DNA from 3 places in the Brevibacillus sp. NL20B1 genome. Region 2 is predicted to be linked to each of the others. Evidence: a T-box and tRNA genes for the amino acid it is inferred to sense, from the RefSeq annotation. Region 2 holds a T-box; the other regions hold tRNA genes.
The links. The T-box of region 2 lies ahead of serS (serine--tRNA ligase). A T-box ahead of a tRNA ligase gene usually reads a tRNA of that ligase, here a tRNA-Ser.
Positions count from the first base shown of each region.

Region 1: it has a tRNA-Ser gene. The T-box ahead of serS (serine--tRNA ligase) is inferred to sense a tRNA for this amino acid. The anticodon was not compared.
Region 3: it has a tRNA-Ser gene. The T-box ahead of serS (serine--tRNA ligase) is inferred to sense a tRNA for this amino acid. The anticodon was not compared.

Region 1 covers NZ_JAGTPT010000041.1:238-7,056, reverse strand. The annotation lists gene KDN35_RS19360 (aspartate aminotransferase family protein) at 1-204, shown strand, start outside; gene KDN35_RS19355 (CoA transferase subunit A) at 226-918, shown strand; gene KDN35_RS19350 (3-oxoacid CoA-transferase subunit B) at 900-1,577, shown strand; gene KDN35_RS19345 (peptidase) at 1,696-2,973, shown strand; gene KDN35_RS19340 (aldehyde dehydrogenase family protein) at 3,197-4,615, shown strand; tRNA gene KDN35_RS19335 (tRNA-Ser) at 4,807-4,895, shown strand; gene KDN35_RS19330 (hypothetical protein) at 5,032-5,742, opposite strand; gene KDN35_RS19325 (hypothetical protein) at 6,343-6,756, shown strand; partial or broken gene KDN35_RS19320 (hypothetical protein) at 6,803-6,819, opposite strand, start outside.
Region 2 covers NZ_JAGTPT010000011.1:117,162-123,980, forward strand. The annotation lists tRNA gene KDN35_RS09850 (tRNA-Arg) at 1-21, opposite strand, end outside; gene aceA (isocitrate lyase) at 112-1,392, opposite strand; gene aceB (malate synthase A) at 1,409-3,019, opposite strand; gene KDN35_RS09865 (hypothetical protein) at 3,114-3,266, opposite strand; gene serS (serine--tRNA ligase) at 3,459-4,748, opposite strand; T-box leader at 4,858-5,087, opposite strand; gene pdxT (pyridoxal 5'-phosphate synthase glutaminase subunit PdxT) at 5,201-5,791, opposite strand; gene pdxS (pyridoxal 5'-phosphate synthase lyase subunit PdxS) at 5,802-6,686, opposite strand; gene KDN35_RS09885 (D-alanyl-D-alanine carboxypeptidase family protein) at 6,792-6,819, opposite strand, start outside.
Region 3 covers NZ_JAGTPT010000009.1:101,143-107,961, reverse strand. The annotation lists gene KDN35_RS08430 (UvrD-helicase domain-containing protein) at 1-2,031, shown strand, start outside; gene KDN35_RS08425 (HesB/IscA family protein) at 2,111-2,413, opposite strand; tRNA gene KDN35_RS08420 (tRNA-Ser) at 2,656-2,748, shown strand; gene KDN35_RS08415 (amino acid permease) at 3,061-4,494, opposite strand; gene KDN35_RS08410 (hypothetical protein) at 4,816-5,010, shown strand; gene KDN35_RS08405 (alpha/beta hydrolase) at 5,029-5,763, opposite strand; gene pdhA (pyruvate dehydrogenase (acetyl-transferring) E1 component subunit alpha) at 6,070-6,819, shown strand, end outside.

The DNA of each region.
Region 1 (6,819 bases), on a different contig from region 2:
GCCCGCATTATTAAGCGGGCGTTTGAAAAAGGGCTGCTCATCTACCCGGCGACGGGCGGATTGGATGGCGTGGCCGGGGACGCAGTCATTATCGCGCCACCGCTGACGATCACGACCGAAGAAATCGACGAATTGATCGCCCTGCTGAAAGAATCGATCGCAAGCGTAGAGCAGGAACTGCGACAGGAAGCGCTGCTGGTCTGACGGGCAGGGGGGAGGAGAAACATGGCCAACCGGTTTGACAAAGTGATTTCACTGGAAGATGCCTTGACGTATTTTCACGACGGGATGACCCTGCTTGCCGGCGGTTTCGGCGGAGTGGGCAACCCGCCCACGCTGATCCAGGGCATCCTCGACAAGGGCGTGCGGGACATCACGCTGATCAGCAACGACACCGCCTTTCCGCACATCGGCGTCGGCAAGCTGGTCACCGAGCGGAGGGTGAAAAAGGTAATCGCCTCCCACATCGGTTCCAACCCCAACGCCGGGGCCCAGATGACAGCCGGGGAGCTTGAGGTGGAGTTTTGCCCCCAAGGCATCCTCGCCGAGCGCATCCGTGCGGGCGGAGTGGGGCTGGGCGGCATCCTGTCCGACATCGGGATCGGCACCATCGCTGAAAAAGGCAAGGAAAAAGTGATCGTCGACGGCAAGGAATACCTGCTGGAGACGCCGCTGACAGCGGAGGTGGCCATCGTCTACGCCAAAAAGGCGGACCGCTTCGGCAATCTGGTGTACGACACGAGCGCCCGCAACTTCAACCCGCTGGTGGCGATGGCGGGCGACATCACCATCGTGGAGGCGGAGGAGATCGTGGAGATCGGCGAACTGGACCCTGAAGAGATTGTCACACCAGGAGTGTTCGTCCACGGCATCGTGCAGAGTGAGGGGGTGAACTGGCAATGGGCTTGGGAGAAGTAAACCGGACGGAAACCTATCGGGAACGGATTGCCCGCCGGGCGGCGCAGGAGATCGAGGACGGCATGATCATCAATCTGGGCATCGGCATTCCGACGCTGGTGGCCGACTTCATTCCGCCGGAGAAACGGGTGATGTTTCACGCGGAAAACGGCATCCTCGGTACCGGCCCCAGTCCGGCCAAGGGGGAGGAAAACCCGATGCTCTGCAACGCCGGAGGGTTTCCCGTCACGCTGGTGAAAGGTGCGTCGTTCTTTGACAGCGCCACCGCCTTTGCCATCATCAGACGGGGGCTGTTGGACATGACCATTCTCGGCGTGCTTGAGGTAAGCCAGCGGGGCGACATCGCCAACTGGATCGTGCCGGGCAAGCGCGTTCCGGGCATGGGTGGGGCGATGGAGCTGGCGCAGAAGGCCAAACGGGTGATGGTGCTGACCACCCATCTGGACAAGAACGGCCGTTCCAAAATCGTGCGGGAATGCTCACTGCCCCTGACGGCCAAGGCAGCCGCCAACCTGATCATCACTGACATGGCGGTGATGGAAGTTCGGGAAGACGGGCTGTATCTGCGCGAAGTGATGGAACCATACAGCGTCGCGGACGTGATCGGCGCGACGGAGGCGGAGCTGAAGCTGGACGGCGACGTCGGCGTATTTCGCTGAGGCGGCGGGCGATACAAAACGGACGATACGGACAAAGCTGCCCGCCGGCTCTCGCATGGAAAACGAAAACGGACGCGAGGCAGATACCATTTGCCACGCAGGCAAAAGGAGGGTAACGATGGCAAACTGGCAGACGCTGATCCGCGAACAAATCGCCAAGGAAAAGGAGGCGGCCACGAAACTCCTGCAGGCATGGGTGCGGGAGGCAAGCGTGCAGGGCAATGAGCGCTCCATCCAGGAGAGCATCGCCAAGACGCTGCACGCGATGGGGCTGGAAGTCGATCTGTGGGTGATGGAAGGAGACGAATTGTTAAAACACCCGTATTTCGTCTCGCCGCGGACTGTGTTCGCGGACAGCCCCAACGTGGTGGGCGTGTGGAAAGGAACGGGCGGAGGCCGCTCGATCATTCTCAACGGGCACGTGGACGTGGTGCCGGCCGGCGACCCTGCCCAGTGGTCGCACGACCCGTTCAGCGGCGAAGTGGTGGACGGTAAGCTGTACGGCCGCGGCGCAACCGACATGAAAGGGGGAAACCTGGCCTCGCTCTTGGCGATCCAGGTGCTGCAGGCGCTGGGGGTGCGGCTCAAGGGGGATGTCATCTTTCAAAGCGTAGTGGAAGAGGAGAGCGGCGGCGCAGGCACGCTGGCAACCATCCTGCGCGGCTACAAGGCGGACGCCGCCCTTATCCCTGAGCCGACCAACATGAAGATTTTCCCCAAGCAGCAGGGCTCGATGTGGTTCCGCCTGACGGTAAAGGGACGCTCTGCCCACGGCGGCACCCGCTACGAAGGGGTGAGCGCGATCGAGAAAAGCATGCGCGTAGTCGATGCGATTGCCCGCCTGGAAAAAGAGCGAAACGACCGGATAAACGATCCGCTGTACGCCAAGCTGCCTATTCCCATCCCGATCAATATTGGCGTGATCGAAGGCGGCAAATGGCCGTCCTCCGTGGCCGATCTGGTCAAGCTGGAGGGACGGATGGGGGTGGCGCCGGGCGAGCGGATGGAAGACGCCCGGGCGGACATGGAGGCCGCTCTGCGCCGCTTGGCCGACGAGGACCCCTGGTTTGCTGAACATCCGGTGGAACTGGAGTGGTTCGGGGCGCGCTGGGTGCCGGGGGCGGTGGCGGAGGATCACCCGCTGATGGACATCCTGCAGCGGCAGTTTGTAGCCGTGACGGGCCGGCGCGCCGTAGTGGAAGCCTCGCCGTGGGGCACGGATGGGGGCCTTTTGACGACACTGGCCGACACGCCTGCCATCGTGGTGGGTCCGGGCGTCACCCAGGTGGCTCACTACCCCGATGAGTACATCGAACTGGACGCCGTTTTCCAATGCGCCGAAATCTTTGCCCTGACACTGCTGGAGTGGTGCGGAACGGATGACGCGGCGAACTAGCTGGTCTGAGGCAGGCAGCGATGCAGCGATAAAGGAGCGGCTCACATGAGTCCGCTTCCCGCCTGATGGAGCGTGCTGGTTGGGCGCACCTCTGGGCTGTACTGAAGTAATGTGCAACCTGTCACTGCATGGCCGCCGACCCGTTGGAGGAAGGCTGAAACGCGGTGGAGAAAGAGTTGGAGCAGTTGCACACCTCATCGCGAATGGAGGGAGGAAGAGGACGATGAAAAAAGCGTGCTATATCGGCGGACAGTGGGTGGAGACGGGTGCCTATGCTCCGCTGTACGCCCCGTACAGCGGCGAGGTAATCGCGGAAATCGCCCAGGCCGACAGAAATACGGTGGAACGGGCGATTAGCGCCGCGCAGGAAGCGGCACCGGTCATGCGCAGCATGCCGGCGTACCAACGGGCCGCCATTTTGGAGAAAATCTCCGGATTGCTGAACGAACGGCTGGAAGAAGCGGCGAAAATCATCGCGCAGGAAGCGGGCAAGCCGATCAAAACGGCGCGGGGCGAAGTGATCCGCACCATCCAGACCTACAAGTTCGCTGCGGAAGAAGCCAAACGGATTTACGGCGAGACGCTGCCGCTGGACGCCGCCATTGGCGGGGAAGGGCGGCTGGCGTACACGGTGCGCGAACCATTGGGCGTCATCGGCGCCATCACGCCGTTCAACTTCCCGATGAACCTGGTTGCGCACAAGGTGGGGCCGGCCATCGCGGCAGGCAATACGGTAGTGCTGAAGCCGGCGTCGCAAACGCCGCTCTCCGCCTTTTTCCTGGCGGAGCTGGCCGAACAGGCGGGGCTGCCGGCTGGCGCGCTCAACATCGTCACCGGCAGCGGCGGCACCGTCGGCGACCTGCTGGTGACCGATCCGCGCGTCAAGGCGATCACGTTTACGGGCAGTCCGGCTGTCGGCATCAACATCCGCAACCGCGCCGGATTGAAGCGGGTGACGCTGGAACTGGGCTCCAACTCCGCCGTGATCGTGGACCGCGACGCCAATCTGGACGACGTGATTCCGCGCTGCATTTTTGGCGCGTTTGCCTACTCCGGTCAGGTGTGCATTTCCGTCCAACGGATTTATGTCGCTGCGGAGCTGTACGACACGTTCGTGGAACGTTTCGTTGCGGAGACGCGCAGGCTGCGGGGAGGCGATCCGCTGTCCGAAGAGGCCGACTACTCGGCAATGATCAGCCCGAAAGAAACGGAACGGGTGCTGGAGTGGATCGAGGAGGCCAGGCAGCGGGGCGCCCGCGTCGAATGCGGCGGCGAAACGGACGGCCGCGTACTGCAGCCCACCGTCTTGACCGGTGTCCCGGCTGACGCCAAAATCTCCTGCCAGGAGGTGTTTGGACCAATCGTCCTGATCAACCCTGTCGAGTCGGTCGCCGAGGCGATTGCGCTGGTGAACGACTCCCGGTATGGCCTGCAGGCGGGCCTGTACACCAACAATCTTTCGCTTGCACTGCAGGCGGCTGACGCGCTGCATGTGGGCGGCGTGATGATCAACGACATCCCCACTTTCCGCGTCGACCACATGCCCTACGGCGGCGTCAAAGAGAGCGGCATGGGCCGCGAAGGCGTCAAGTACGCGATTGAAGAGATGACGGAGCTAAAGCTGGTTGTCGTGAAACGCTAGGGATAAACAGGAGAAAGTAAGGATCAGGTCATACGGTATGGCGCTGCATCTTCGTCGAAGCGATGCATCAGCGCTGCAGAACGACCCGGCTGCCCGCTGCTGGCCGCCGGGTCCATTTTTTTTGGAAAAATTGCAGGAAAGTGTTGCAAAATGAGAGGCAATTATGATATAGTTTAACTTGTCCGTATCGCGGAGGGATACCGAAGTGGTCATAACGGGGCGGTCTTGAAAACCGTTAGGGCGCAAGCCCACGGGGGTTCGAATCCCTCTCCCTCCGCCATATATCGAAAATCGAAAAACGTGATATGAGATCGACCTTGCGTATGTGTACACGATTCACATCGGAGGTCGATTTTTTTATGATTCCGCATGCAAAGACTGCCAAAAGGCTGCGGCCGCGGACAATGGCCGATTTCTTATGTCACTTTTATGAAAATCTCTTTGGTATTGTTTTCTCCGGCTTTCCAATTTTTCAACGTATCAAACGCATAATCTGTTGTATCCGGTATAACGGCTTTAAGTGTAGTTTCGCTTTCCCAGCTCATCGAAAGAATTGGAGTCGTAAAGTCAGCGCTTGTCAACATAGTTACAACATCATTCCTGTTTTCAAGCTCAGCTAACGTAAACGAATCCAACTCAATAATCATCAAGCTTTGCCTGATTACTTCCGTACCTTCGTTTCTCCCTAATAAGACTGCGAGATATTTCTTATCCGGGGAGAATGCGTGTGCCGTCAAAATGCTTCCTGAGAATAAGGGAATTGTTTTGATGGCATTGTTTTTTATCTGCACGAGAGTATGATTACAGAGCTTTATCCCACAGCCATATTTGATATCGCCGTAAATTGTTCCGGATGCAGATGTGAATGAAGTTGTCTGGATGCGGTTGCGTTCGCTTGCTCTTTCATGCGGCTCTGCTTGATCCAGGTATTTCTTTACAGAATCAACGTTTGAAATGGGGATTGTAATTGTTTTGGAATCGAGCGTAAGGGTTAGCGTTTCAGATTCGGATATTTGCGTCTGGTAACTGGACGGATCAGGCGATTGGCTTGCTGCAGGCTGTCCGCAGCCAGACACAACGAATGTTGTCAAGGACAACCCAAAATAAATGAACAACATTTTTTTCATAAATATCTCCTCTGGAAATTACAACATATCGTCTCAACGGACAGTGAGAAAGCCATCTGGATATCCTTCAAATGTTTGAACCTAAAATGAGTATATTAATCTGTATGATCTTACATATTTTATCATTTTTTGTATACCAATCGTAGTTCTGCTGTCATGAATGTGCTACAATTGGATAAAAACGGAAAAAGAAAATTTTCCTCATAACTGTCAGGATCGCGGTGAAGCGAAAAAGAGGAGTTCAAACAGGCCTATGAGGTTATAACGAAAGGGTGTTTTACTGTGATACCAACCTTGTACACGATCGCCATCCTTGCATTAATGGCAGGGTGCATCGATCCCGGAATGGATGCGACCGCTGCCGTAACGCCGGCGGAGTCTGCACAGCAACCGACATCCTCGGTGAAGCTGACAGAGGCGCAGAAAGCGGAAATTGCAAAACAATACGGATTAGAGAAGCCAAAGGACCCTGTCTTTAACACAAGTATTTTCAGTTTCGAATGGGGGTTCAGTTTCGCGCAATCCCAGCCGGAGCCAGCATCTGTACCTGAGGCCGTACCGGAAGCGGAAAGATCGCCAGAGCGGGACATGCTCTTCAATATGAGGGACATCACGAACCAATCTGAAACAGCGGTAGAAGGACTGCTCGGTACGCCCGTCAGGACGGAAACCGGAGAGTGGACGCTGCACCGGCCGGAGGAGAAGGTGACGTTTACCAGCCATGTCTACTCGGCCAAGATCGGTGAGGTGAAGGTCATTTTTATCAAGGGCAAGGCAGTGCGGATTGAGGTTAAGCCGAAGGAAGTGTTTACGTTTCCGGACGACGCGATCAAGGCGATGAGAGCGGTGGGACTGACAGTGCGGGATGGATTGGAGCCGGAAAGCGGAGGGACCCATCATCTGGATTTTGCTGGTATTGACGGCGTTTATGCTGTACGCGTGAAGGAAGACCTCAAAGGCAGCCCGGGGACGGTCGGGTATGTGCTGATTGTTACGGAAGAGAGATATACATGATGAGATTACCGCCCCTCTTCATCGTGAAGGAGTGATTTTGTACCCGTTAAGACAATTCCGCGG
Region 2 (6,819 bases):
ATCCAGCTGAGCTACGAGGACGTATTGCACCTACTCTAATTAATTATATGAGGGAAGTCGATTTTTTGCAATTGGGAGGACCAGGGATGATGCCCTGGTCCTGACGTTTCATCAGCTATGGGTAAACTGTTCTTCCTCCGTGGAGCCTTTCAAGGCCGTGGTCGACGAGGTGCCGCCGGCGATCACCTGGGCCACTTCGTCAAAGTAGCCGGTGCCGACCTCGCGCTGGTGGCGGGTCGCGGTATATCCGTATGGCTCGCTCGCAAACTCCGCCTGCTGCAGCTCGGAGTAGGCGGCCATGCCGCGCTCGCGGTAGCCTCGGGCCAGCTCAAACATGCTGTGGTTGAGCGAGTGGAAGCCAGCCAGGGTGACGAATTGAAACTTGTACCCCATCTCGCCCAGCTCATCCTGAAAACGGGCGATCGCAGCTTCATCCAGCTTCCGTTTCCAGTTGAACGACGGGGAGCAGTTGTACGCCAGCAATTTCCCCGGGAATTGTGCGTGAATGGCTTCAGCAAACCGGCGCGCTTCCTCCAGATTGGGCTCCGAGGTTTCGCACCAGATCAAATCGGCGTACGGCGCGTAGCTGAGGCCGCGCGCGATAGCCGCATCCAGCCCGCCGCGCATGCGGAAGAATCCTTCGGGTGTGCGCTCGCCGGTGAGGAACGGCTTGTCGCGGTCGTCGATGTCGCTGGTGATCAAAAAGGCTCCGTTGGCATCCGTACGAGCGATGATCACGGTCGGTACGCCCATCACATCGGCGGCAAAGCGGGCTGCGATCAGATTGCGAATGGCCAACTGCGTGGGAATCAGCACTTTTCCGCCCATGTGGCCGCACTTTTTCTCCGAAGCTAGCTGGTCTTCGAAGTGAACGCCGGCGGCTCCCGCTTCGATCATGCTTTTCATCAGTTCAAACACGTTGAGCGGTCCGCCAAAACCAGCTTCCGCATCAGCCACGATCGGCGCAAACCAGTAGATGTCACCTGTCCCTTCCGCCTGCTGGATCTGGTCGGCGCGCTGGAACGCCTGATTGATCCGCTTAACCACGTGAGGAACGCTGTTGGCCGGATACAAGCTCTGATCGGGGTACATCTGCCCGGCCAGGTTGGCGTCAGCCGCTACCTGCCAGCCGCTCAGGTAGATGGCTTTCAAGCCGGCTTTCACCTGCTGAATTGCCTGGTTTCCGGTGAGGGCACCCAGCGCCTTGATGTGGTGTTCCGTGTTGAGCAAATGCCACAGCCGCTCTGCCCCCATCCGTGCCAACGTATGTTCAATCTGCACCGAACCGCGCAGCCGGACGACGTCCTCTGCCGTATACGGGCGGACAATCCCCTTCCAACGCTCCGCCTTCCAGCTTTCCTCCACCTGTCTGATTGCCTCTTGCTTGTTCATCCTCTTCCACTCCTTTTTATTCAAGATAGCCATAGCCCGGGATGGTCAAGAACTCTTCGAATTCGTCTGCTGTCACCAGCCGCAGAAACAATTCGCCCGCCAGCTGGAACTTGCCGTTCTCGTACCGTTCCTGGCCGATGGCTTGTTTCAAGGCTTGCAGTTCCTCACTCACCCACTGTTTGACCAGTCCGGCGGTAATCTTCCGCCCGTCCGGCAGCACGCCCCGGCGGTGGCGAATCCACTGCCAGACCTGGGCGCGGGAAATTTCCGCCGTGGCCGCGTCTTCCATCAGGTTGTTGATCGGCACCGCGCCGTGGCCGCGCAGCCAGGCTTCGATGTACTGGATGCCGACGCTGATGTTGGTGCGCACACCTTCTTCCGTAATCGGCCCCTCAGGCACCGCCAGCAGGTCGGCAGCCGTGACCTGCACATCCTCCCGCTTGTACCAGATCTGATTGGCTTCCGGCATCAAGCGGTCAAACACTTCCATCGCCACCGGCACCAATCCGGGGTGGGCCACCCAGGTGCCGTCATGGCCGTCGTAGGCTTCCCGCTCCTTGTCGGCCCGCACCTTGGCCAGCGCCTCTTCGTTTTTGACCGGATCGTTTTTGACCGGGATTTGCGCTGCCATTCCCCCGATGCAGGGCGCCTGCCGCCTGTGACACGTCTTGACCGCAAGCGTGGTATACGCCCGCATGAACGGCACCGTCATCGTCACCAATGCGCGGTCGGGGAGGATGACATCGGGCTGGTTGCGCAGTTTTTTGATGTAGCTGAAAATGTAGTCCCAGCGGCCGCAGTTGAGTCCGGCGCTGTGCTCCCGCAGCTCGTACAGGATTTCATCCATCTCAAACGCGGCCAGAATCGTTTCGACCAACACTGTCGCCTTGATCGTGCCTCGCGGAATCCCCAATTCGTCCTGGGCAAACAGGAAGACGTCGTTCCAGAGACGGGCTTCCAGGTGGTTCTCCAGTTTGGGCAGGTAAAAGTACGGGCCCGAGCCTTTTTCCAGCAAGACATGGGCGTTGTGGAAGAAATACAATCCGAAGTCAAACAGACTGCCGGAGAGCGGCTGCCCATCCAACAACACGTGTTTTTCTTCCAGATGCCAGCCGCGCGGACGGACGATCAGCACAGCCGTTTTTTCCTTCAGCGCGTACTGCTTGCCTTCCGGGCTGGTGTAGGTAATGGTGCGCCTCACCGCATCGCGCATGTTGATTTGTCCCTGGATCGTGTTGGTCCACGTCGGCGAGTTGGCGTCTTCAAAGTCGGCCATAAACATCCGGGCTCCCGAGTTGAGCGCGTTGATCACCATTTTGCGGTCGCCGGCCGGACCGGTAATCTCCACCCGGCGGTCCTGCAGGTCGGGCGGCAGGGGAGCCACCGTCCAATCAGCCTTGCGAATGTGGGCGGTCTCAGGCAAAAAATCGGGCAGCTTCCCGCAGTCAATCTCCTCCTGCCGTTTGATCCGCTGTTTCAACAGATCCCGCCGCCTCTCGCCAAAGGCCCGCTCCAGTTTGATCAAGAATCGGATTGCGTCGGGAGTGAGAATCTCCTCATACTGCGGCGACAGCGCGCCGGTGATCGTCACTTCGGCTGGGTAATGGTTGGTGTGCAGCGTAGTCAAAACAGGTTCCTCCTCTCCTGAACCAAAACGTTATTATGATACAGAAGAAAATTTAATCAATCTATTATAGTACAGTACTGCCAAAAAAATGGCCTTAATCCAGATACCCGCTGCCGCTGCAGTGGCTGCAGCTTACACAGCCGTCACCGTGGCAATGATGGCACTCCACCCCGTGCTCGTCATAGCCCGCTCCGCCGCAGTGCGGACAATTCTGTTCGCCGTTTCCTTCACACCGAAAGCAGTTCATTTCCGTTCCCTCCACTCCTGTATTAATACAATAATCAACTTTCTTGCCGTTATTATATAACAGTGGTTCGTACAACGCAACACCATTTTCAAAAAATTCCGCTGTTTTTGTTACATAAAAAAACCGGCTCCCCATCCAAATGGACGTGAGAGCCGGTTTTTTCTATGCTGACTGTCTGTATGCTGTACGTCGTCAGCGGCTTTCCTTCGGCACGATCTTTTCCATTCCGCCCATGTACGGACGCAGTACCTCCGGAATGACAATGGAGCCGTCTTCCTGCTGGTAGTTTTCCAGCAGGGCGGCCACGGTGCGGCCGATTGCCAGACCGGAGCCGTTGAGTGTATGGACGAACTCCGGCTTGCTCTTCGCGTCGCGGCGGAACCGGATGTTGGCCCGACGCGCCTGGAAGTCCTCAAAGTTGGAACACGAGGAGATTTCCCGATACGTATTGTAGCTGGGGAGCCATACCTCCAGGTCGTACTTTTTCGCGGCGGTAAACCCGAGGTCGCCGGTGCACATGTTCATCACGCGGTACGGCAGGCCGAGGAGCTGCAGCACTTTTTCCGCGTTTTTCACCAGCTTTTCCAGTTCGTCGTAAGAGTCTTCCGGTTTGACGAACTTCACCATCTCCACCTTGTTAAACTGGTGCTGGCGAATCAGTCCGCGCGTATCGCGGCCGGCCGATCCGGCTTCGGAACGGAAACAAGCGCTGTACGCGGCGTAATAGATCGGCAGGTCGGCTGCATCGAGAATCTCGTCGCGGTGAATGTTGGTCACCGGCACCTCCGCTGTCGGGATCAGGAAGTAATCCGGTCCATCCAGTTTGAAGGCATCCTCCTCAAATTTGGGAAGCTGACCGGTGCCGGTCATGCTGGTGCGATTGACGATGTACGGCGGCAAAATTTCTTCGTATCCGTGTTCGCTGGTATGCAGATCCAGCATGAAGTTCATCAGCGCCCGCTCCAGACGCGCTCCCAGCCCCTTGTAAAAGACAAACCGGCTGCCTGTTACCTTGGCCGCCGCTTCAAAGTCGAGGATGCCCAGATTGGCAGCCAGCTCCCAGTGCGGCTTTGGCTCAAACGTAAAATTGCGCGGTTCGCCCCAGGTCCAGGCCACTACGTTGTCTTCTTCCGACGTACCGATCGGCACGCTCTCGTGCGGCAGATTGGGCAGGCTCAGCAAAATCTGCTCCAATTGTTCGTCCAGCTGGCGCAGTTCTTCGTCCAGCGCCTTGATGCGCTCGTTCACCTGTTTCATTTCGGCGATCAGGTGGTCGGCGTTTTCTTTGTTGCGCTTCATGATCGCCACTTGTTCGGAGACCGTGTTTCGCTTATTTTTCAACGATTCCGCTTCTTGAATAACCTGGCGCCGCTTTTCATCCGTCTCGGCGAACTGGTCGAGCGCGGAAATGTCTTCGTTGCGATGTGCCAACCGGCGTTTTACCTCTTCCAAATTGCTGCGCAAAACTTTCACGTCAAGCATGTAATTCCCTCCTAATCTCTATGATTCCTTATTCTGGAAAGAGTAGTTGTTCAGATGTGAATGGCGAAAGCGCGTTCCAGCGGGACAGTAAAAAACACTCGTCCCCTCTGTAAGGGACGAGTGCTGTATACCCGCGTTGCCACCCTTGTTGGCAAATGCGTTTGTCCGTTTCCATCCGCATTTGCCCGCTCTCATCCGTCGTAACGGGACGGTTACCGGGCAAAGTTTGAAGCTTTGCCACTCCGAGGTGGATTCCCTTGCACGCCGGATCGGTTTTCACCCGCCACCGACTCTCTGGGCCTGGCTTATGCAAAGTACTGGCCTCATCATCGCATTCAATATTCGATACATCTATTGTTAACTGTACTACAGGTTCTATACCTGTGTAAAGGAGGCGGTTGACAAAAAAACCGGCACCACGTGCGGTACCGGTTTTTTATGTGAGTGCGGGATCAGGCCTGAACTTTATCGGCCCGGTACTCCTTCACCATGTCAAAGAAGAATTTGTGGATGCGCGCATCCTCCGTCAGTTCCGGGTGGAAGGCAGCTGCCAGGTAATGGCCTTGGCGGGCGGCGACAATTTTGTCTTCGTACTTCGCCAGCACCTGACCGTTTTCCCCCAGTTCCATAATGTACGGCGCCCGAATAAAGACAGCCGGAAAATCGGGAGCGATGCCCGCCACGGGCAGATCGACTTCAAAGCTCTCCTTTTGACGTCCAAACGCGTTGCGCTCCACCTTCATGTCCATCAGACCGAGGTGGCAGTCATCCTGGCCGTTGATGCGGTTGGCCAGCAGGATGGCGCCGGCACATGTGCCAAAAATCGGTTTTTTGGCTTGGCCAAACTGGCGGATGGCTTCCATAAAGCCGTATTTGTGCATCAACTTGCTGATTGTGGTGCTTTCCCCGCCGGGGATCACCAGACCGTCCAGATCGTTGAGCTCTTCCACTTTTTTCACCGGGACCGCTGTTGCACCGACTTGTTCCAGCATGCGGATGTGTTCGGCTACAGCTCCCTGCAGGGCAAGTACGCCAATTTTCATGTTGTTCACCTTACCAGCCGCGCTCTTGCATGCGATCTGCTTCGCGCAGTTTGGAGATTTCGATACCCGGCATAGCCGTACCCAGTCCTTTGGAGACGCGGGCAATCAGATCGTAGTCGGTGTAGTGCGTCGTCGCTTCGACGATGGCGCGGGCGTATTTCTCCGGATTCTCCGATTTGAAGATACCGGAGCCGACGAACACGCCATCTGCCCCAAGCTGCATCATCAGTGCAGCGTCGGACGGCGTAGCCACACCACCGGCTGCGAAGTTGACAACCGGCAGCTTCCCGTTTTTATGCACGTATTCCAGAAGTTCGTACGGTGCACCCAGGTTTTTCGCTTCCGCCATCAGTTCGTCGTAGGACATGCTTTGCACTTTGCGAATCTGTGCCTGCATCGTGCGCATGTGGCGAACCGCTTCCACGATGTTGCCCGTACCCGGCTCCCCTTTGGTGCGGATCATGGACGCGCCTTCACCGATGCGGCGCAGCGCTTCGCCCAGATCGCGGGCACCGCAGACAAACGGAACCGTAAAGTCTTTTTTGTTGATGTGGAACATGTCGTCGGCAGGAGTGAGCACTTCACTCTCGTCGATGTAGTCAACGCCCATCGCCTCGAGCACGCGTGCTTCAACGAAGTGGCCAATCCGTGCCTTGGCCATGACCGGGATGGATACCGCTTTCATCACTTCTTCCACGATGCCCAGGTCAGCCATGCGCGCCACTCCGCCGGCCGCGCGAATATCAGACGGTACGCGTTCCAGTGCCATAACGGCAACGGCACCGGCCGCTTCCGCGATCTTCGCTTGTTCGGCATTTACGACGTCCATGATGACGCCGCCTTTTTGCATTTCAGCCATACCTTTTTTAACGCGGGACGTTCCTACTTGTACCATGCTTTTTGCCTCCTACCCATGTGGACTCTAGATCTGCACGTTTTTGTGCAAACGTTGTCGTAATATTCACCATTGTAAACGAAGTGTGATTTTCGACACAACCACTTATTTGCCGGTGACGCTGCTGAAAATG
Region 3 (6,819 bases), on a different contig from region 2:
CTCAAGGATGAGACATACGAACTGGACATCGTCTATATCGGCAAGCGCGGCATTGTCCGCAGCGATACGTTTGATGCGCTGGTCGTGGACTGGCGGGCTCCGATTGCCAGCCTGTACTACAGCGGCGAAAGCAAGGACGCCTTCTACCGGACCGACAAGGGCATCGTCCGTGGAGAAGTTCGCCTGAAGCGCAACTTTGCGATTGAGAAGGGAAAGATTACCGGCATCTACGACGGGGCGGTCAAGGAGACGATCCGCCGGGGTATCGGCCATCCCGACGAGTTTCTCGAGGAAGGGTATATCGATGAGTTCCTCGCCGCCAATCTCAACCAGACCAACGACAGTCGGCTGAAGGACATCGTGGCGACCATCCAGTCCGAACAAAACGACATCATTCGGGCGGACAAAGACCGTCCCATCGTCGTCCAGGGGGTGGCCGGGAGCGGGAAGACCACCATCGCGCTGCACCGCCTCTCCTACCTGATCTACAACTACCAGGATACGATGATGTCGAAAAAATTCATGGTGTTTGCGCCGAACCGCCTGTTTCTGAACTACATATCGGACGTGCTTCCGGAACTGGGGGTGGATGACGTCCAGCAGGCCACGTTCTTGGACTGGGCGGCCAAGCTGGCCAAGCCGCTTCTGCCCAAAGGCTGGCGCATCACCGACCCGCAGAAGCTGCTGCGCCTGTTTTTCGAGGAAGGACAGGACCGGCGGGAACGGGAGATGACGCAAAACCGCCTGCGGTTCAAAGGCTCGCTCGCCTGCAAGGCTGCCTTGGATAACTATCTGCGCTATCTGGCGGAGACGGAAATCCCGTTTAAAAAGTTGAGCTTTGTCTACAGCCGGACCCAACAGGTCTTTTCCATCAGCGGAGAGACGATCCGGGAACTGTTTACCGGCCAGTTCGGCCACCTGCCCTACCGAAAGCGCCTCGAGGCGCTGCGCAAGCATCTGAAGCAGGAGATGAACAAGCAGCTGTTTGCCCATTTGCGCGAGATGCGGATTGATTTGGACAAACAGGGTTTGACAAGGTTTGAGCGGATGATGGAACAGATTCTGGAGAAGTACTTGTCGTCCTTCCCGCAGGTGGATGTATTCGCGGCGTACCGGAAGCTGATCACGGATGAGACGCTGCTCAGACGCCTGGCGCCGGATGGCGTGGAGGACAGCGTCATTGCGGACGTCTGTCAATCATCGGAGGCGCTTTTTGCCAACGAGCGGATCGAGCCGGAAGACGTGGCGCCGCTGTTGTACCTGCGCCATCTGGTGGACGGGCTCGAACAGGCGGGGCAGTTCGACCATACGGTGGTGGACGAGGCGCAGGATCTGAGCGCCTTGGAGATTGCCGTGATCGCCCTGGTGACGAAGCGGCAGTCCTTGACCGTGGTGGGCGACATCGCACAGGGCATCCACGGCTACCGGGGCCTGCAGACGTGGGACGAATTGACAGGCGGTGTGTTTGTCCAGCCTCCCGCTGCGTATTACACGCTGGCGCAAAGCTATCGGTCCACGATTGAGATCATGCGCTGTGCCAACGAGGTGCTGCGCAGGATTCGCCTGCCCGAGTCGGTGATGGCCAGGCCGGTGCTGCGGCACGGAGAAAAGCCGAAGATGCTGTCGTATGCGGCTCCGGCCGAAAAATGGGAACAAACGGCACGGCTTGTCCGGGAATTGCAAGAAGAAGGCTTTCAGACCGTCGCCATCGTCACCAAGACAGCCGAAGAGAGCAAACAGGCGCACAAGGCGCTGCGCGGCGCGATCAGCGAACTGGTCCTGCTCGGCTCCAAAGACAGCCGATACCCCGGAGGTGTAACGGTCATGCCGGCGTATCTGACCAAAGGGCTGCAGTTTGACGCAGTGATCCTCTTGGATGTGGAGCGATACACGGACAGCGAGTGGGACGCCAAACTGCTGTACGTGGCGATGACCCGTCCCGTTCACCGGCTGTTGATCCTGCACGAAGCGGGCCGAATCAGCCCGCTGCTGTGCGATGTTCCCGACGAGTTGTTGTCCGTTACATCATAGAAACGCGTTGTTCAATTTTGCTAAACAAAGAAAAGAGCTCTCTGCGCAGGTTGTCGTGCAGAGAGCTTTTTCGTTGGAATCAGTGATCCCCGTGATTGCCTTTGGACGGATTGGTGATGACGTAGCCTTCTTCCGGCAGGTACAGGTAGTCAATTTTTACGCCATCCAGCAGCGGCTCGTTTTTGTTGACGATCACGTCGATCTCCTTGTCGGTGGAGACGACCTCGTCGTCGGCACCGGGCTTGTCCAGCGCCAGGCCGTAATGGGCGTGGTCGCCGTGCTTATGCGTGATGTAGACGCGCAGTTTCAGCTCTTTGTCTTCTTCTTGATCCAGCACAGCTTTCAATTGCTTCGCAGCGTTGCGGGTGATTTTTACCTTCATGCGGGGCAGTCTCCTTACTTGTAAAAGTGTCTTCTTCATCTTACCAACAGAAAAATCGCTGTGCAATGCGCAAAGTGTGAAACGTCAGCAAGACGCGTGTGATCAAGCGCATCGCCCTGACGAAGCAGCGGCGGAAACGTGCAGCCTGTGTCCATCCTGCTGCATATTTTTTTTGCCTGAAATCCACGAGCCCTCTTGATTTGCTTTAAAAAACAGGGTATACTATCACTCGTCACGAATACGGATGGGTGTCCGAGTGGCCGAAGGAGCACGATTGGAAATCGTGTAGGCGGTGTTGAGCCGTCTCGTGGGTTCAAATCCCACCCCATCCGCCATTACGCGTACACCATACGTCTTCCGGAAGCGGGAGGCGTTTTTTTGTTCCTTTTTTTGTTCATCAGTGTGTAGACAAAGTCTGTGCCGCATGGGTGATGGGGCCCGCCCGCTCTCTTGACGACCAGCAAGGAAGCGGAAAGCGTCCGCTCCAAAACGCGACGCGGGCGGGCGGCAAACAGCTGGGTAGTTCGGTCTCCACCTTTGATCAATGTGCAGGCCTTGCAGCCTGGGACCGATGGGAAGATCAGTTTCTTCCTTAAATATCGTAAAAAAAGGCATGCCCTGATGGACATGCCTTTTTTCTTTATATATCACTGTAGTTCGGTGCTTGCCTGCGGCGAGGGAGTGCTTACTGTCGTCTGTCGCGGCTTCATCACCGGATAGAGCAGCAGCCCGACTGCGTAGAGAGCCAGTCCGAACAGCAGCGTTTTCATGTCGGCTGTCCCCGTCTTGATGACCCAGAGCGAGAACAGCACAGCCAGCACAGCCACCACACCATCAAAGAGGCGTGCGGCCGGCTGCCGTTCATACGTCTGACCGACAACCACCAGCTTCAGCTGGAAAATGGCAGAAGCCAGATAGGGCAGGAGGATGGCCAGTGTTGCCACCGTGATGACAAAGTGGTACGCTTCGGCAATCGTGCCGGAGATCGTCGAAAAAATGAACAGTTGCGACATGAGATTCGTAACGGTCAGCGAGCGAACCGGACTCCCGCTGGCGTTTACCTTGGCAAACGAAGCGGGGAACATGCCGGCGCGGGCCGCTTGAAACGGCGGCTCTGCTCCGATCAGGAGCCAACCGATTGTGCTGCCGATCAGCGAAATGATGGCCAGCACAGCCATGACGATCCCGCCGGTGCTGCCGATGACTTGGGACAAGGCGTCTACCAGCGGCTTGTCCGACACGCGCAGTTGTTCGAGCGGCAGGACCCCCATCGTCAGGAAGGTGATGCCCATGTACAGGACGAGCGAAATCAGCAGCCCGGCGATCGTGGCCGACCGCACGTCACGTTGGGAACGGGCCCGGCCGGAGAGGACCACGGCCGATTCAATCCCGATGAAGGCCCACAGTGTAGCCACCATCGCCATGTTTATCTGACCGGGCAGATCGTACACTGCACCGTTTTTATCCGTGATCGGGGCATAGAAATCGCCCATGTTGGTTGCATTAAAGGCAAACAGGCAGACGACGATAAACAGCACGAATCCCAATACCTTGGTGGCGGTGGACAGGAAGTTCAGCTTGCCGGCGCCGTTCAGCCCCTTCACCAGCAAGGTGTGGAAGCCCCACAACAGCGCGGTGCAGACGAGAAATGTCGTGAACTTTCCTTTTTCCACCGGAAAGGAAAAGAGCGAGAACAGGACGGTTTTGTCCTGCATAATCGGGAAAAATGCGGACAGATACCCGGCAAACGTGGTGATAACAGCGACATTGCCCGCCCAGTTTGCCACCCAGTACCCCCAAACCATGCTGAAGCCGGCAACCTTTCCGGCGCGCGGATTATCAAACATGGCGCGGGCGTAGCTCTGCGGGCCGGCAGTCAAATCGGGCCGGCGGACGGACAGGTTGCCGAAGACGAGCGCGATCATCAGCACGCCAAACCCGGTCAGCAGCCAGGCGAACAGCACAGCGAGCGGACTGGACGCTTGCACCAACGTGTTGGGCAGCATGAAAATGCCGGAACCGACCATGTTTCCCACCACGAAGGCGGTCAGCAGCCAGAAGCCCCATTTTTGCGAACTCATTGGAATCCCTCCACAGTCATGAAGTCATACCTTGATGTCAGCCCATCCGTAAAGGCGGGGTCCCGGCCGTACAAAACCGGACAAGCGGGAATGTGTGCAATAGAACAGTGACGTACCCGCTTCCGCATAAGGTTTTACCATTTTACTTGTTTAATTATTTAATTGGATAAAGTAAAACGAACGTTAAAAAGTATAGCAATGTTGAAATTGACCGTCAACAAGAAATGTGCGGGAGGAGGGCGTCCGCTTTCGGGGAGTAAATCGCCCGAAGCGAGCAATACTATAGGTAGCCAACAATAGGGAAAAGAAAGAGGGATGACGATGATTTCCCCCAAACAGCGCCAGTTGGTGCAGCGTCAGATGCAGCGGGACGAAAGCAGGATCGTCAACATTGTGTTGAGTGACGCCAGACAGGTGGCGGGTGAAATTGAAAAAGCCACCCATCAGGGTGTATACCTGACGGATGGCAGCTACTACCCGTATGCGGATATTCGGGAAATCAACGGATTGTACTGAGGGAACGCGACGCCGTTTTTACAGCGGCAGGGCGGGAAAAAAGTGGCGCAGACCGTCCGGCAGTTCCTTTTGCCACAGTCCCCAAACGTGGTTACCCGGTTTTTCGCGATACGACACGGCAGCATGCTTTTCCATGAGCGACTGCCGGGCGGCGCGGTTCCACTCCACAAAATCAAATGTGCCGATATGTGTCTCCACAGCAGTTTCCTCCAGCCCGACCACCATCCAGATGTCCAGCCAGGAGAGAGTGGATTCCTGAGCGATCCGATCCAGAGTCGGCTGGAAAAAAGCGCCGGAGAGAGACAGCACGCGTGTAAACAGATCAGGACGGTCCAGCGCGATGTGCAGGGAGACTGTTCCACCCAGCGAGTCGCCCGCCAGGACGCGGGATTTTGGATCGCGACGCACCGGATAACGCTCCTCGATGTAGGGGAGCAGTTCGTCTGTAAAGAAGCGTTTGTATCCGTCATGGCGCGAACCGACGGGGGAGTATTCACTCGTCCGTTTGCTTCGTTCCACGGATACGCCGACGATGAGAAACGGCTCCACCCCATCTTCCAGGATCAGTTGATTGGCGATGGTGGCAATCCGGCCCATGGTAAAAAAATCGTTGCCGTCCTGGCAGTAGACGACTGGATATGAGAGCAGTTCGTTGTATCCGGGCGGAAGGTATACCTTGACGGAACGGGGAGTGTCCACGTGAAGGCTGGGCACTTCTTCTTTGACAATTGTACGTTTTACATAGTCGGACATGGCGATCCGCCTCCTAAGTGCAGGAATTTCCGAACTTAGCCTTGAAAAAAACTGATACAGATTTTATAGTAAATGATAACAGCAAGGAAATAAACCCTGTAATATCAATAGTATAACACGTTAAACAGATGATTGTACTGAGATATAACAGGGTGTGCGATCGTGTTTGTAAGCACTTTCAGCACAGGTGAAATTTCCCCAATGTTTTTTAGGCAGTTTTCCCTTTCTGCACGAGCGCGGCTTGGTTGCGCCGGTGTCGGTGAGGGGCTGTCTCGTTTCCACGATACCAGTGACGAGGTGAAAGTGATGAGTGTGAAAACTGCTGTTGAAAAAACAGGCAACAACACCCCGCTGCAAATCCTTGCTCCAGACGGTACGGTTGTTCGTCCTGACCTGATGCCCAAGCTCTCCGATGATGAACTGCGTGAACTGATGCGCAGAATGGTCTTTACCCGTGTGTGGGACCAGCGTGCCATCAGCCTGAACCGTCAAGGCCGTCTCGGCTTCTACGCCCCTGTGGCCGGTCAGGAAGCGTGCATGATCGGATCGGAAGCGGCCCTGTCCAAAGAAGACTTCATCCTGCCGAGCTACCGCGACATCCCGCAAATGGTGTGGCACGGCTTCCCGCTGTACAAGGCGTTCCTGTACTCCCGCGGGCATATTGAAGGCGGCCGCATCCCCGAAGACGTCAATGTGCTGATGCCGCAAATCATCATCGCAGCTCAATGTACCCAAGCTGCCGGCGTTGCCATGGGGTACAAGCTGCGCGGCGAAAAGCGCGTGGCCATCACCTACTTTGGCGACGGTGCTACCTCTCAGGGCGACTTCTACGAAGGCATGAACTTTGCCGGCGTCTACAAACTGCCGGTGATCTTCTTCTCGCAAAACAACGGCTACGCCATCTCCGTTCCGTTTGAGAAACAAACCGCTGCTGAGAATATCGCGGTCAAAGCGGTTGCAGCCGGTATCGCCAGCGCGCGTGTAGACGGCATGGACGTCTTGGCCGTTTACCACGCTGTCCAAGAAGCGAAACAGCGCGGCATCAACGGTGAGGGC